DNA from 2 places in the Nonomuraea fuscirosea genome. Region 1 is predicted to be linked to the other one. Evidence: predicted binding sites of a transcription regulator. Region 1 holds the regulator's gene; the other holds the start of a gene.

Region 1 (7,136 bases):
TACGCCAGCGGCGCGACCTCGATCGTGCCCGCGGCCATGAGCTTGGGGATCGAGTCAGGGTCGACCATGTCGTGCAGGGCGTCGTAGAGCGGCCGCAGGTAGGGGTCGATCTTCTCGTAGAGCGTGCCGGGCAGGAAGCCGAGCCGCTCTCCGGCCTCGACCGCCGGCCGGGTGAGGATGATGCGGTTGACCCGCTTCTCCTGCAGCGCCCGCACGGCCTTGGCCATCGCCAGATAGGTCTTGCCGGTGCCGGCCGGGCCGATGCCGAACACGACCGTGTGGTTGTCGATCGCGTCGACGTAGCGCTTCTGGTTGACGGTCTTGGGCCGGATGGTACGGCCGCGCGAGGAGAGGATGTCGAGGGAGAGCACCTCGGCGGGACGGTCGGAGGTCATGCGCAGCATGGCGATGCTGCGCTCGACCGCGTCGGGGGTGAGCTCGCCGCCGCTGCGCAGGACCTCGACGAGCTCCTCGAAGAGGCGCACCACGGTGCCGCTCTCGTCGGGGCTGCCGGTGACGGTGATCTCGTTGCCACGCACGTGGATGTCGGCCCTGAAGGCGCCCTCGATGACGCGGAGCAGCTCGTCACGGGAGCCCAGGAGGCTGACCATCGGGTATTCGTCCGGAATCAGCACCTTCGCCTGAGTCCGCGAAGGAGGTGCTGTGCGTCGGGATTCGTGTAGTTCGGACATGGGCAGGCCAGCGGCCTGATGCCTCCCGGTCTCTTTCAGGTGTGCTTCTCCGCCCCATCGTAGCCGGGACCTGGCCGATTGCTCGCGCCAATATCACCGCGTCAGGCCGGAGGTGTCCGTTATCCGGGCGGCCAGCCCAGATCGCGCCCGCCCAGGACGTGGGCGTGGACGTGGAAGACCGTCTGCCCGGCGCCCGCCCCGGTGTTGAACACGATGCGATAGCCGCTCCCGGACACCCCGTCCAGCACGGCCACCTCGTGCGCGGACTTCAGCACCTCGTCGGCCAGCCCGTCGTCGGCCGCGGCCAGCGCCGCGGCGTCGGCGTGATGCTCCTTCGGGATGACGAGAACGTGCGTGGGAGCCTGCGGATTCACGTCGCGGAAGGCGAGGGTCCGGCCGGTTTCGTAGACGATCTCAGCGGGAATCTCGTTGGCGACGATTTTGCAGAAGAGGCAATCGCTCACCCGATCACCCTACCGAGAGCCCACCGTCAGCAAGTCCGTTGCGAATCGGTAATCAGCTGTGTCGTGCGTAGGAAGATCAACGAGGTTAGGGTGAGTGTGCGACACTACAGCTAAAAGAAGACGATTCAGGGTCGGGCGAGCGCCACCTGGCGAGGACACGACTGGGTAATGCACCCTAAGGAACCGGGGAAACCTCAAGAACCGGAAGAGCGTAAACCCTCTGGGAAGGCCGCGCGTCCCACTGATGTGACCACCGAAACCCTCCTGGCCGACAGGTCGATGGGGGCGGTGCAGGTCGGGTGGGATGCCGACATGGCCGTGACGGCGCTGTACAGCGCGCACTTCCGGTCGTTGGTGCGTCTCGCCGTGTTGCTGGTGCGCGACATTGCAACAGCCGAGGAAGTCGTGCAGGATGCGTTCGTCGCCATCCATGGCGCCTGGCGCAGACTGCGTGACCCCGACAAAGCACTCGCCTACCTGCGTCAATCCGTCGTCAACCGGTCCCGGTCCGTGCTGCGTCACCGCGCGGTCGTCGAGAAATACGCCCCCAAGGGCCTGCCTGACGCTCCGAGCGCCGAGAACGGCGCGATCGGCGAGCTGGAACGCTCCGCCGTCATCGAGGCGTTACGAGCCCTGCCGACCCGACAGAGAGAAGCACTGGTTCTACGCTACTACGGTGATCTGTCCGAAGCTGAGATCGCTCACGCCATGGGCATCAGCAAGGGCGCGGTCAAGAGCCACACGGCACGTGGTATGGCCGCGTTGCGATCGGTCCTGGAGAAAATGTCATGACCCATCCCCCCGACGAGTACGGCGACCTCTTGCGCCGTGCGCTCCGCGCGGAGGCGGACGCGGTCGTACCCTCGCCGGAAGGACTGGAGATCATCCGTGGCCGCATCGAGCGGCGTGGAGTGCGCAATCTGTTCTGGTGGCGAGCGGGCGCGGCCGCCGCCAGCGCCCTGCTGGTGGCGGGAACGATCGTGATGGCCGTTCCCTCGTTGCGCTCGCAGATCATCGACCAGATTCCGGCCGCCCCCATCGACAACGAGACGACCTCCGAGGCTCCTTCCAACTCCTCCACCACCCGCTCCCTACAGCCTCCCCCGCCGGAGCGGACCACCGACCCGCCCGCGGTCGTGATCCCCGAGACCTCCAAGCCGCCGACCCCGCGCACCAGCCGCAAGGCCGAGTCGACCAGCAGGCCGTCCCCGTCGCCCAGCCCGACGCCGACCGACTGCCCCTCGACCCTGGCCGAGCAGACCGAGCCTCCTGCCGACTGTCCTACGCTGTCACCATCGCCGACACCGACGCCGACGATGGAGGAGACGAGCGTGGCGCCCACGGCGTGCCCGCCTGAGGAGTGCCCGCCGACCGACGACGCGATGGAGACACCCGCGGACCTGGCCAGCCCGCTCCAGGACACCTCCGACACCACGGTGCCCTGACCCGGCTCAGCCGGCCCCCGCACACCCTCACGACCGCACCGTCGCGGTCACACCTTCACCACCGCACCGTCGCGGTCACACCCTCACAGCCTGAGCGGTTCTCACGGCCTGAGCAGCTCTCGCAACCTGAGCGGTTCTCACGCCTGAGCGGTTCTCACGCCTGAGCGGTTCTCACGGCCTGTGCGGCTCTCGCGCCTCACCAGCGTCCGGTACGGCTCAGCAGGACGGCCGCCGCCGCGACCCCCGCCGTGGACGTGCGCAGGACCGTCGGCCCCAGCAGCACCGGCGCCGCCCCAGCCGCCCCGAACCGGGCGATCTCGTCCTCCGAGACGCCTCCCTCGGGCCCCACGACCATCACGATGTCGCCGCTCACGGGCAGTGTCACCTTCGACAGCGGCTCGGCCGCCTCCTCGTGCAGCACCAGGCCGAGGGCCGCCCCGGTGAGCAGCCGTTCGACCTGCGCCGTCGTGGCCAGGTCGGTCACCTCGGGCAGGTGGAAGCGGCGGGCCTGCTTGCCCGCCTCACGGGCCGTGGCCCGCCACCGGCCGAGCGCCTTGGCGACCTTGTCGCCCTTCCATTGGGTGATGCTCCGCGCGGCCGCCCACGGGACGATCACGTCCACGCCGGCCTCGGTCATCATCTCGACCGCGAGCTCACCTCTGTCGCCCTTGGGCAGCCCCTGGACGACGACGAGCCGGGGCGCGGGCGCCTCGACCCGGTAGCGGCGCAGCACGTCGAGCCTGAGCGCGTCCTTCAGCGTCTCGCGTACGACGCACTCGGCCACCGTGCCGGCGCCGTCGGTCAGATCGACCCGCTCACCCGCGCGCAGCCGTCGTACGGAGGCGGCGTGCCGCCCTTCGGGCCCGTCGAGCGTCAGCCCGGGGCCGTCGAGCGCCTCGGCCAGGAAGACGGGCGCCGTCAACGGCCGTTGAAGGCGTCACGCAGGCGGGAGAAAAAACCCTGCTGACCCGGTGCGAACTTGCCAGGCGGGCGCTCCTCACCCCGCTGCCTGGACAGCTCGCGGAGCAGTTCTTCCTGGGCGGTGTCGAGCCGGGTCGGCGTCTCGACGTTGACGTGGATGAGCAGGTCGCCCCTGCCGGACTCGTTGAGGCGCTGCACGCCCCGGCCGTACATGGTGATGACCTGGCCGGACTGGGTGCCGGGGCGGACGTCGATCTCCTCGGAGCCGTCGAGCGTCTCCACCGCCAGCACGGTGCCGAGCGCGGCGGCCGTCATCGGGATCTGCACGGTGCAGTGGAGGTCGTCGCCGCGCCGTTCGAAGATCTCGTGGGGGCGCTCGACGATCTCCAGGAAGAGGTCTCCCGGCGGGCCGCCGCCCGGGCCGACCTCGCCCTCGCCGGCGAGCTGGATGTGCGTGCCGTCCTCGACGCCGGCGGGGATGCGGACCTTGATCGTACGGCGGGTGCGGACCCGGCCGTCGCCGGAGCACTCCTGGCAGGGGTGGCGGATGATCGTCCCGAAACCACCGCACTGAGGGCACGGCCGCGAGGTCATGACCTGGCCCAGGAAGGAGCGGGTGACCTGGGAGATCTCACCGCGCCCGTTGCACATGTCACAGGTGTCGGGGTGGGTACCCTGCGCGGCGCCGGCGCCGTGGCACACCTCGCACACCACGGCCGTGTCGACGGCCAGCTCGCGGGTGGTGCCGAACGCCGTCTCGCGCAGGTCGAGCTCCACCCGGATGGTGGCGTTGCGACCCCTGCGGGCGCGTGAGCGCGGCCCGCGGGCGCCGGCCGCCGTGCCGAAGAAGGCGTCCATGATGTCGCTGAACGGGAAGCCCGCGCCGAACCCGCCCGCGGCGCCCGCGCCCGCTCCCGCACCGCCGAAGGGGTCGCCACCCAGGTCGTACATCTGGCGCTTGTTGGGGTCGGAGAGCACCTCGTAGGCCTGCGTGATCTCCTTGAACCGCTCCTGGGTCTCAGGATCGGGGTTCACGTCGGGGTGCAGCTCACGGGCGAGTCGGCGGTACGCCTTCTTGATCTCGTCCTGACTCGCGTCACGGCGCACCCCGAGGGTGGCGTAGTAGTCGCTGTTTGCCACTTATCGACCTCTTATGATGCAGCCAGTATCTGGCTGACGTAGCGTGCCACCGCGCGTACGGCGCCCATCGTCACGGGATAATCCATCCTGGTCGGCCCGAGTACGCCGAGCCGGGCCAGTTGGTTGTCGCCAGAACCGTATCCGGTCGCGACGATGGATGTCCCCCGCAGGTAGGGGTTTTCCGCGCCGATGCGCACGGTGAGCGCGGACGGGGTGTCTGAGGTTGTCTCGCCGAGCAGCCGCATGAGGACGACCTGCTCCTCCAGCGCCTCCAGCACGTCGCGCAGGCCGGTGGTGAAGTCGGCGCCGGCGAGGTTGGCCGCGCCGGCGAACACGATCTTCTCGTCGTGCCGCTCGACCAGCGTCTCGAGCAGGACCGACAGGACCGTGGCCACCACGGGCCGGTCTTCGAGGGGCAGCCGCTCGGGCAGGTCGGCGACCAGGTCGGGCACACTGCTCAGGCCGCAGCCGTCGAGGCAGGAGTTGAGCACGGCGCGCAGATGCGCGATGCGGGCGTCCTCCACCACCTCGGGCAGCTCGACCACGCGCTGCTCGACGCGGCCGGTGTTGGTGATCAGCACCAGCATGACCCGCCGGTCGCTCAGCGGGACCAGCTCGACGTGCCTGACCGTCGAACGGGTCAGCGTCGGATATTGCACGACCGCGACCTGCCGGGTCAGCTGCGCGAGCAGCCGGACGGTGCGGGTGACCACGTCGTCGAGGTCGACCGCGCCGGCCAGGAACGTCTCGATGGCCCTGCGCTCGGCTCCGGACAGCGGCTTCACCTGCGAGAGCCGGTCGACGAACAGGCGGTAGCCCTTGTCCGTCGGCACGCGGCCCGCGCTGGTGTGCGGCTGGGTGATGTAACCCTCCTCCTCCAGCGCGGCCATGTCGTTTCTGACCGTGGCCGGGGAGACCTTCAGGTTGTGACGCTCGGCGAGCGCCTTGGAGCCCACCGGTTCGTTGGTGGACACGTAGTCTTCGACAATGGCCCTGAGCACAGCCAGCTTCCGTTCGTCGAGCACGTGCTCACCTCCTGCCTCTGTCTCTTTCAGGAACGCGGTGTCTAGCACTCTGTGTTCCCGAGTGCCAAGTGTACGGCTCTCGCCCACAAGGTGCGATAACAGCGGGTCCCATCCTGCTGCTGGCGTGGTGTGAGCGACAGGCCTCAGACTGGCCAGCATGACCGACGATTCTCAGCCCCGGCCGTACGGCCCCCCGTCTGAGCAGGGGCCCCACCACGGTCAGCCGCAACCTCCTCAGTACGGGCCGCAACCCGGCTCACAACCCTACGGACAGTCACCGTACGGGCAACCGCCGCAGGGGCAGCCGCCCCAGTACGGAAAGCCTCCACCCCACGGGCAGCCGCCGCAGTACGGTGAGCCCACCCAGTTCGGCCCGCCACCTCAGTACGGACAATACGGCCAACAGGCCCAATTTCCACCACGAATCGACTCCAAAGCCATAAAACCCAGCCTGTGGTGGCTCGCCGCCGCCTGGGGCGTGTTCCTGGCGTGCGCGGTGGCGGGCGTGGCTCTGTTCGGCGGCGGCCTGGTGAGCAGCGTGACGGACATGGCGCCGACGAAGACGTTCGAGTCCGGCGAGAGCGTCACGGTGACGGTCGATCCGGCCGACAAACCCGCCGTGTACGTCGCCAGCGCCGCCCGCATCTCCTACGACTGCGCCATCTCCGGCGGCCCCGGCCAGGCCAGGCTCGCCAAGGTCGCGGGGAACCAGAGTGTCACCTGGAACGACACGACCTGGCAGGAGATCCTCGTGATCAACGCGCCGGCCAAGGGCGACTACCAGCTCACCTGCACCAACCAGGAGCAGGCCACCGTCCGCTACGGCGTGGGCCGCGACCTCCTGTCCAGTCTGGGCGGCGTCACCGGCGGGCTGGCGGGGCTGTTCCTGCTGCCCGGCGCGGGCCTGCTGGCCGCCGTCGCCGGCACGGTCGTCGTCCTGGTCCGCCGTAGCGGCGCGCGCAAGCGCCTTGCGGTCAGCGGGTGATTTGCTACGGTCCCCGTGTGTACGAGGGCGATGTTCTGGCGGGAAACTGGCGTCGGCCGGGCAAGGGGAAGATCCCCAAGGTGCCCGCCGAGATGGATCTGGTCGTCGAGGACGCCGACAGCGGCTTCTGCGGCGCCGTGGTGGCCTGCGACAAGGAGGCCGTCACGCTGGAGGACCGGTTCGGCAAACGCCGCCTGTTCCCGCTGGCGCCCGCCGCCTTCCTGCTGGAGGGCAAGCCCGTGACCTTGGTACGCCCCGCCGCCGCCCCCGCCGCGCCCCGGCGCAGCGCCTCGGGCTCCGTCGCGGTGGAGGGGCTGCGGGCCAGGGTCGCCAGGCAGAGCCGGATCTACGTGGAAGGCGTCCACGACGCCGCCCTCGTCGAGAAGATCTGGGGCCACGACCTGCGGGTCGAGGGAGTCGTGGTCGAATACCTCGAAGGCGTGGACGACCTGCCCGCCATCGTG
Region 2 (7,136 bases), 3.5 Mb from region 1:
TCCGTGGCGCGGGCCGCAGGGGAGGCGCTGGCCAAGGAGGGCTCGATCGGCGTGATCGTCCCCGACGCGCTGGTCGACGAGGTTTCGCGGGCGCTGGCGGAGCTCCCCCACGCCGTGCTCGACCCCGACGCCGCGCAGGGGCACCGCCTGCTGATCGTGCCCGCCACCCTGGCCAAGGGTCTGGAGTACGACCACGTCATCGTGGTCGAGCCGGCCGACATCGTCGCCGCCGAGCCCAGGGGCCTGGCCCGGCTGTACGTCGTGCTGACCCGCGCGGTGACCTCGCTGACGGTCCTGCACGACAAGGCGCTCCCGGCGCAGCTGACGGCGTGAGAGCGGCGGGCACGGCCGCTTCTAGGATGGCTGGGCAAGCAGCTCTCAACCTAGGAGGATGCCGTGCCCGCACCGCTTCCACACGAACACCTGCCGTCGGTTCCCGCGCTCACGGTCGAGAGTGACGACCTCCAGGACGGCGCGAGGCTCGCCGACCTCCACGTCTTCAACGACTGGGGCATGACCGGCGGGAACCAGTCGCCTCACCTGCGCTGGTCCGGCGCCCCCGAGGGCACCCTGAGCTACGCCGTCACCTGCTACGACCCCGACGCCCCCACGGGCAGCGGCTTCTGGCACTGGGTGCTGTTCGACCTGCCCGCCTCGGTGACGGAGCTGCCCGCGGGCGCGGGCAGCGCGCCCGACTTCAAGGGCCTGCCCGAGGGGGCGGCGCACGCGCGCAACGACTACGGCACGAAGGCGTACGGCGGCGCGGCCCCGCCTCCCGGCGACCCGCACCGCTACGTCTTCACGGTCCACGCGCTCGGGGTCGACCGGCTGGGCGTCGACGGTGACGCCAGCCCGGCCGTGGTGGGCTTCAACATCACCGCCAACACCCTGGCCCGCGGCCACATCGTCGCCCTCTACGGCGTCTGACCGCGTCAGGAGACGCCGAAGCGCCCCGCCGCGACGGCGGGGCGCTTCGTGTCGGCGACCGCTGTCAGTCGGACAGCGGGGTCTGGGCGCAGGCCATGAGCTGCGGCAGCAGCGCGTCCAGCACCGTGAGCCCGGTCCGCGAATTGGGCAGGCACAGCGGCCCCTTCAGCTCACGCAGCAGGGGGATGTCGGTCAGCGACAGGGAGCGCTGCTCGGCGAAGGCCGGGGCGGCCGGGGCGGTGGTGGCGGCGACGAGGGCCAGGGCGGCGATGCCGAAAATGCGCTTGCTGCGGGAAAACATCCTCATACTCCTTTGTGCAGGCGGTGTGGTGGCACCACCCTTCCTCACTTGGAGTAGCCGAGCAATTGTGAAACGTAATGGCAGTCAAACAAAACAAGAGCGGCCCGGAAAAGCCCGGACCGCTCTTCGTTCTTACGACGAGAAAAGACCTAGAAGTCCATGTCGCCGCCGCCGGGCATGCCGGCCGGCGCAGCGGGGGTCTTCTCGGGCTTCTCGGCGATGACGGCCTCGGTGGTGAGGAAGAGCGCCGCGATGGAAGCGGCGTTCTGCAGCGCGGAGCGCGTCACCTTGGCCGGGTCGAGGATGCCCACCTCGAACATGTTGACGTACTCGCCGGTCGCCGCGTTGAGGCCCTCACCCGGGGTGAGGTTGCGCACGCGCTCGACCACGACGCCGCCCTCGAGGCCGGCGTTGACCGCGATCTGCTTGAGGGGCTCCTCGAGCGCCTTCTTCACGATCGCCGCACCGGTGGCCTCGTCGCCCGCCAGCTCCAGCTTGTCGAAGGCCTTGGCGCCGGCCTGCAGCAGAGCCACACCACCGCCGGGGACGATGCCCTCCTCGACGGCCGCCTTGGCGTTGCGCACGGCGTCCTCGATGCGGTGCTTGCGCTCCTTGAGCTCGACCTCGGTCGCGGCACCGGCCTTGATCACGGCCACGCCGCCGGCCAGCTTGGCCAGGCGCTCCTGCAGCTTCTCGCGGTCGTAGTCGGAGTCGGTGCGGTCGATCTCGGCCCGGATCTCGTTGACCCGGCCCGCGATCTGCTCGGCGTCACCGGCGCCGTCGACGATCGTGGTCTCGTCCTTGGTCACGACCACCTTGCGGGCGCGGCCCAGCAGGTCGAGGGTGGCGGTCTCGAGCTTGAGGCCGACCTCCTCGGCGATGACCTGACCACCGGTCAGGATCGCGATGTCGTTGAGCATGGCCTTGCGGCGGTCGCCGAAGCCCGGGGCCTTGACCGCGACCGAGCGGAACAGGCCGCGGATCTTGTTGACGACCAGGGTGGCCAGGGCCTCGCCCTCGACGTCCTCAGCGATGATCAGCAGCGGCTTGCCGGACTGCACGACCTTGTCGAGCAGCGGCAGCAGGTCTTTGTTGGCCGAGACCTTGCTGTTGACGATCAGGATGTACGGGTCTTCGAGCACGGCCTCCATGCGGTCGGAGTCGGTCACGAAGTACATCGACGTCATGCCCTTGTCGAAGCGCATGCCCTCGGTGAGCTCGAGCTCGAGGCCGAAGGTGTTGCTCTCCTCGACGGTGATGACGCCTTCCTTGCCGACCTTGTCCATCGCCTCGGCGATGAGCGAGCCGATCTCGGGGTCGGCGGCGGAGATGGAGGCGGTGGAGGCGATCTGCTCCTTGGTCTCCACATCCTTGGCCAGCTTGGAGAGCTCCTCGCTGACGCGCTCGACGGCCGCCTCGATGCCCTTCTTCAGGGCCATCGGGTTGGCGCCGGCGGCGACATTGCGCAGACCCTCGCGCACCAGCGCCTGGGCGAGCACGGTGGCGGTGGTGGTGCCGTCACCCGCGACGTCGTCGGTCTTCTTGGCGACTTCCTTGACCAGCTCGGCGCCGATCTTCTCCCAAGGGTCCTCGAGCTCGATCTCCTTGGCGATGGACACACCGTCGTTGGTGATCGTGGGAGCGCCCCACTTCTTCTCCAGCACGACGTTGCGGCCCTTGGGACCCAAGGTCACCTTGACGGCGTCGGCGAGCTGGTTCATACCGCGCTCGAGACCGCGCCGGGCGTCCTCGTCAAACGCGATCATCTTGGCTGCCATAAGGCTAGACCTCCCAGATGCAGGGTGGCTTGTCGTGGACCGAGCCGACGCCCGCGACGGCATGGGCCCGCATCTCCGTTCGGCAGACCCCATCGTCTCGATCCGATGTTGGCACTCTGCTGCACAGAGTGCCAACGAACTGTTTAGCACTCTACCCTGCCGAGTGCAAGCGAACGCACCCGCGCCCGGTGTTCATCCCCAGGTCAGAAGTCAGTACGGCGAGCCGCCCGAAGCAGCCCGCCGTACGCGAGTCGACGATTGAGGGGGTGACGGTTCGCACGGACTGCGCTGCCGTGCGAGCCCGCCCGGTGCATACCAGTGATGTGACCTCAGACCGTGCGGACGGACTCCGCCTGCGGCCCCTTCTGGCCCTGCGTGATCTCGAACTCGACACGCTGACCCTGTTCGAGAGAGCGGTACCCGTCCATCATGATCGCTGAGTAATGGACGAATACATCCTTACCACCGTCTACCGCGATGAAGCCGTAGCCCTTGTCCGCGTTGAACCACTTGACGGTGCCCTGCGCCACTTCCGACTCCTCTTACTGGTCTCTCAGATCTCGCCCATTCCTCCGCGAGGCCTGTAATCGTCTGACATAACTTGAAAATCAGGCAGACGATCGCCCTCGACCATACCTGTGGCACGGGGTTTGGCAACAGAGTCAATCTGCAAACCAGGTATTTCTTCGCAGCGAACCTCGTACAACGTTGAATTAGCCCAGGAAAAGCAGAAGGCGCCCACAAGGGGCGCCTTCAACGGTCGGGGTTCGCGCGGCGCTCAGCCGCCGGCGACCGCGGGGATGATGGAGATCTGCGTGCCCTCTGGGGCGGGAGTGTCGAGACCCTGGGCGAAACGGACGTCCTCTTCCCCAACATAAACGTTGACGAAACGTCGAATCTTGCCCGATTCATCCAGAATTCTCGCGCCGATGCCGGGGTAGTCGGAGTCCAGCTTGGCGAGTACGTCACGAAGAGTCGCGCCTTCGCCACTCACTTCGGCGTTGCCCCCGGTGTAGGTGCGCAGAATGGTGGGAATCCGCACAGAAACGCTCATGGTAAATGTCGCCTTTCCTGGTTGTCAGACAGTCGCACGGAACGCGTCGAGGGAGGGCCGGATCACGGCCGTGGGCGCGGCGTCGTCGCTGATGGCGTCGAGCGTCTTGAGCCCGTCGCCGGTGTTCAGCACCACGGTCTCGGCCTCGGGATCGAGCCTGCCGCTCTCGGCCAGCTTCTTCAGCACGCCCACGGTCACCCCGCCCGCGGTCTCGGCGAAGATGCCCTCGGTGGAGGCGAGCAGCTTGATGGCGGCCACGATCTCGGCATCCGTGACGTCCTCGACGCCCCCTCCGGTGCGTCGTGCGATGTCCAGCACGTAGGGACCGTCGGCCGGGTTGCCGATGGCCAGCGACTTGGCGATGGTGTCGGGCTTGACCGGCTGGACGACGTCGTGCCCGGCCTTGTACGCGGCCGACACCGGCGAGCAGCCTTCGGCCTGCGCCCCGAAGATCTTGTAGGGCGTCTCCTCGACCAGCCCCAGCTGGATGAGCTCCTTGAAGCCCTTGTCGATCTTGGTGAGCTGCGAGCCCGAGGCGATGGGGATGACGATCTGCTCGGGCAGCCGCCAGCCGAGCTGCTCGGCGATCTCGTACGCGAGCGTCTTGGAGCCCTCGGCGTAGTAGGGCCGCAGGTTGACGTTGACGAAGCCCCACTTGTCGCCCATGGGGTCGCCGATCAGCTCGGAACAGAACCGGTTGACCTCGTCGTAGGTGCCGTCGATCGCGATCAGCCGCCCGCCGAACACGCGGGCCATGGCGATCTTCGCCGCTTCGAGGTCGGCCGGGATGAACACGCAGGCGTCGAGCCCGGCCCGCGCCGCGGCGGCGGTCACCGCGCCCGCGAGGTTGCCCGTGGAGGAGCAGGAAAGGGTGTGGAAGCCGAAGTTGCGAGCCGCCTCGACGGCCATCGCGACCACGCGGTCCTTGAAGGAGTGGGTGGGGTTTCCCGAGTCGTCCTTCACGTGCAGGGATTTGAGCCCGAGCGCCTTGCCGAGGTTTCCGGCCTTGACCAATTTGGTCCAGCCGGGGTTCATATTCGGCTTTTCGGTCACGTCCGTCGGAACGGGGAGGAGTGCGCGGTAACGCCAGATGTTGGCCGGACCGGACTCGATCTGCGCCCGAGTCACCGTGCCGAAGTCGTAGGCCGCCTCAAGCGGCCCGAAACACTCCAGACAGGCGAAACTGGGACCCAGGGGGTAACGGGCGCCGCACTCGCGGCAGGACAGACCGACAGCAGGACCAAAGTCGAGCGACATGAAGCGAGGCCTTCCCTCATCTTCGCCCACGGCCACCTTGACCGCGAACCGGAATTGGCACCTAGTCCCGGTCGGCCTCGCCAGGTCGCGAGTCGAAAGCCGGGAGGGTTGCCGGGGCTTCGCAGGGCCGGTCCCTCCACCCCTCTGGATGAGCAATATGAAGTTGTTGAACTGGACTCTACCCGCTCAAGTGGCCGAAACTTCCACCCGTCTCATCATGTGGGACGGGCGGTCTCAGCGATAGTCCTCGCCCAGGACGCCCTGAACGTACTTGCGCGCCTGGTGGATGCGGGACTTCGCGGTGCCGAGCGGAATGCCGAGCTGCTCGGCCACCTCGTTGTAGTCGAGCTGGACGATGTCGCGCAGCACCAGCGCCTGCGCCAGGTCGGGCTTGTCGGCCTCCAGCGCCTCCATCGCGTCGAGCAGGTCGAGCCGCGAGCCCGCGATCACGCTGACCCGCCGCACGTCCGGCTTCTGCATGGGCAGTTCGTCCGAGCTCTGCTCGGCCGCCCTGCGCTTGAGCGTCCGGTACGTCGTCCGCGCGCAGTTGGCGGTCACGATGTGCAGCCAGGTGCTGAACCTGGCCCGCCCCTCGAAACGCCCGATGTTGCGCGCCACGGCCAGCAACGTATCTTGCGAGGCCTCTTCCGCATCCTGGTGATAGGGGAGGATCCGGGCGCAGTGGCGCATCACATCAGGCTCGATCCGCGCCAGGAGCTCGCCAAGTGCGCGATGGTCTCCTCCGGCCGCGGAGCGGGCGAGTTCCTCGGTTAGCTCATCAAGCGCCATAGATGGGATCCTATGTTTGTGATCGATGGGAGCCTAGTTGACTTCCTCGCCCCTCCGCACGCGAGATGCCGCGGTCCGCGCGTCAATCCCGCGACTCGTGACCGAGGATGTCCATGAACAGCGTCCTGCTCGCCTCCAACAGAGGCCCGGTCTCCTTCACCGTCTCCGACGACGGTGAGCTGACCATGAGGCGCGGCGGCGGCGGCCTGGTCTCGGGCCTGTCGGGCGTGGCCAAGGACGACGGCGTGCTGTGGATCTGCGCCGCGCTGTCCGACGGCGACCGCAGCGCCGTGCGCCTGGCCGCCGGCGGCCGCATCGACCAGGCCGGCTACGACACGGGCCCGCTGCGGATGCTCGACATCGCGCCCGCCGTCTTCCACCGCGCCTACAACGCCGTGGCCAACTCCACCCTGTGGTTCGTCAACCATCTGCTCTACGACATCCCCAACACGCCCAATTTCGGCACCAGGTTCGAGCGCGAGTGGGAGTCCTACCGCGACTACAACGGCGCGTTCGCGCTGGCGCTGGCCGAGGAGGCCGGCCACGGCGCCCGCGTGATGGTGCAGGACTACCACCTGACGCTGACCCCCGCCATGCTCCGCGCCGAACGGCCCGACCTGCGCATCGCCCACTTCAGCCACACGCCGTGGGCGCCGCCGGAATACTTCTCCCTGCTGCCCGACGAGGTGGCGCGCGAGGTCCTGGAGGGCATCCTGGGGGCCGATCACGCCGGGTTCCTCACCGACCGATGGGCGCAGGCGTTCATGGACTGCTGTGAGCGCCTGCTGGGCGCGGAGGCCGACCGCGTCGGGCGCAGCGTCACCCACGAGGGCCGCACCACCCGCATCGGGGTGCAGAGCCTCGGCGTGGACGGCTCGGCGCTGTGGGAGCGGGCCTGCGAGCCCGACGTCGAGTCCCACATGACCGCGCTCAGGGAGCAGGTGGGCGACCGCAGGCTGATCGTCCGCATCGACCGCACCGAGCTGTCGAAGAACATCGTCCGCGGCCTGATCGCCTACCGCGAGTTCCT

Evidence for each region. The regulator HrcA, encoded in region 1, represses chaperone genes, less so after heat shock. The targets are predictions, from matches to a motif close to TTGGCACTCTCNNNNNGAGAGTGCCAA.
Region 2: a site for HrcA is predicted at 3,115-3,141, ahead of groL (chaperonin GroEL). Genes of this name have one in related genera too.

The regions. Positions count from the first base shown of each region.
Region 1 is NZ_CP109074.1:7,664,960-7,672,095, forward strand. It holds gene OIE67_RS34850 (PhoH family protein) at 1-692, opposite strand, end outside; gene OIE67_RS34855 (histidine triad nucleotide-binding protein) at 812-1,156, opposite strand; gene OIE67_RS34860 (SigE family RNA polymerase sigma factor) at 1,436-1,948, shown strand; gene OIE67_RS34865 (hypothetical protein) at 1,945-2,601, shown strand; gene OIE67_RS34870 (16S rRNA (uracil(1498)-N(3))-methyltransferase) at 2,798-3,523, opposite strand; gene dnaJ (molecular chaperone DnaJ) at 3,520-4,662, opposite strand; gene hrcA (heat-inducible transcriptional repressor HrcA) at 4,674-5,687, opposite strand; gene OIE67_RS34885 (hypothetical protein) at 6,193-6,672, shown strand; gene OIE67_RS34890 (DUF3097 domain-containing protein) at 6,690-7,136, shown strand, end outside.
Region 2 is NZ_CP109074.1:11,192,888-11,200,023, reverse strand. It holds gene OIE67_RS51725 (HelD family protein) at 1-333, shown strand, start outside; gene OIE67_RS51720 (YbhB/YbcL family Raf kinase inhibitor-like protein) at 397-927, shown strand; gene OIE67_RS51715 (hypothetical protein) at 992-1,228, opposite strand; gene groL (chaperonin GroEL) at 1,378-3,006, opposite strand; gene OIE67_RS51705 (cold-shock protein) at 3,336-3,536, opposite strand; gene OIE67_RS51700 (MoaD/ThiS family protein) at 3,785-4,060, opposite strand; gene thrC (threonine synthase) at 4,085-5,317, opposite strand; SAM riboswitch class I at 5,331-5,472, opposite strand; gene OIE67_RS51690 (RNA polymerase sigma factor) at 5,552-6,007, opposite strand; gene OIE67_RS51685 (alpha,alpha-trehalose-phosphate synthase (UDP-forming)) at 6,214-7,136, shown strand, end outside.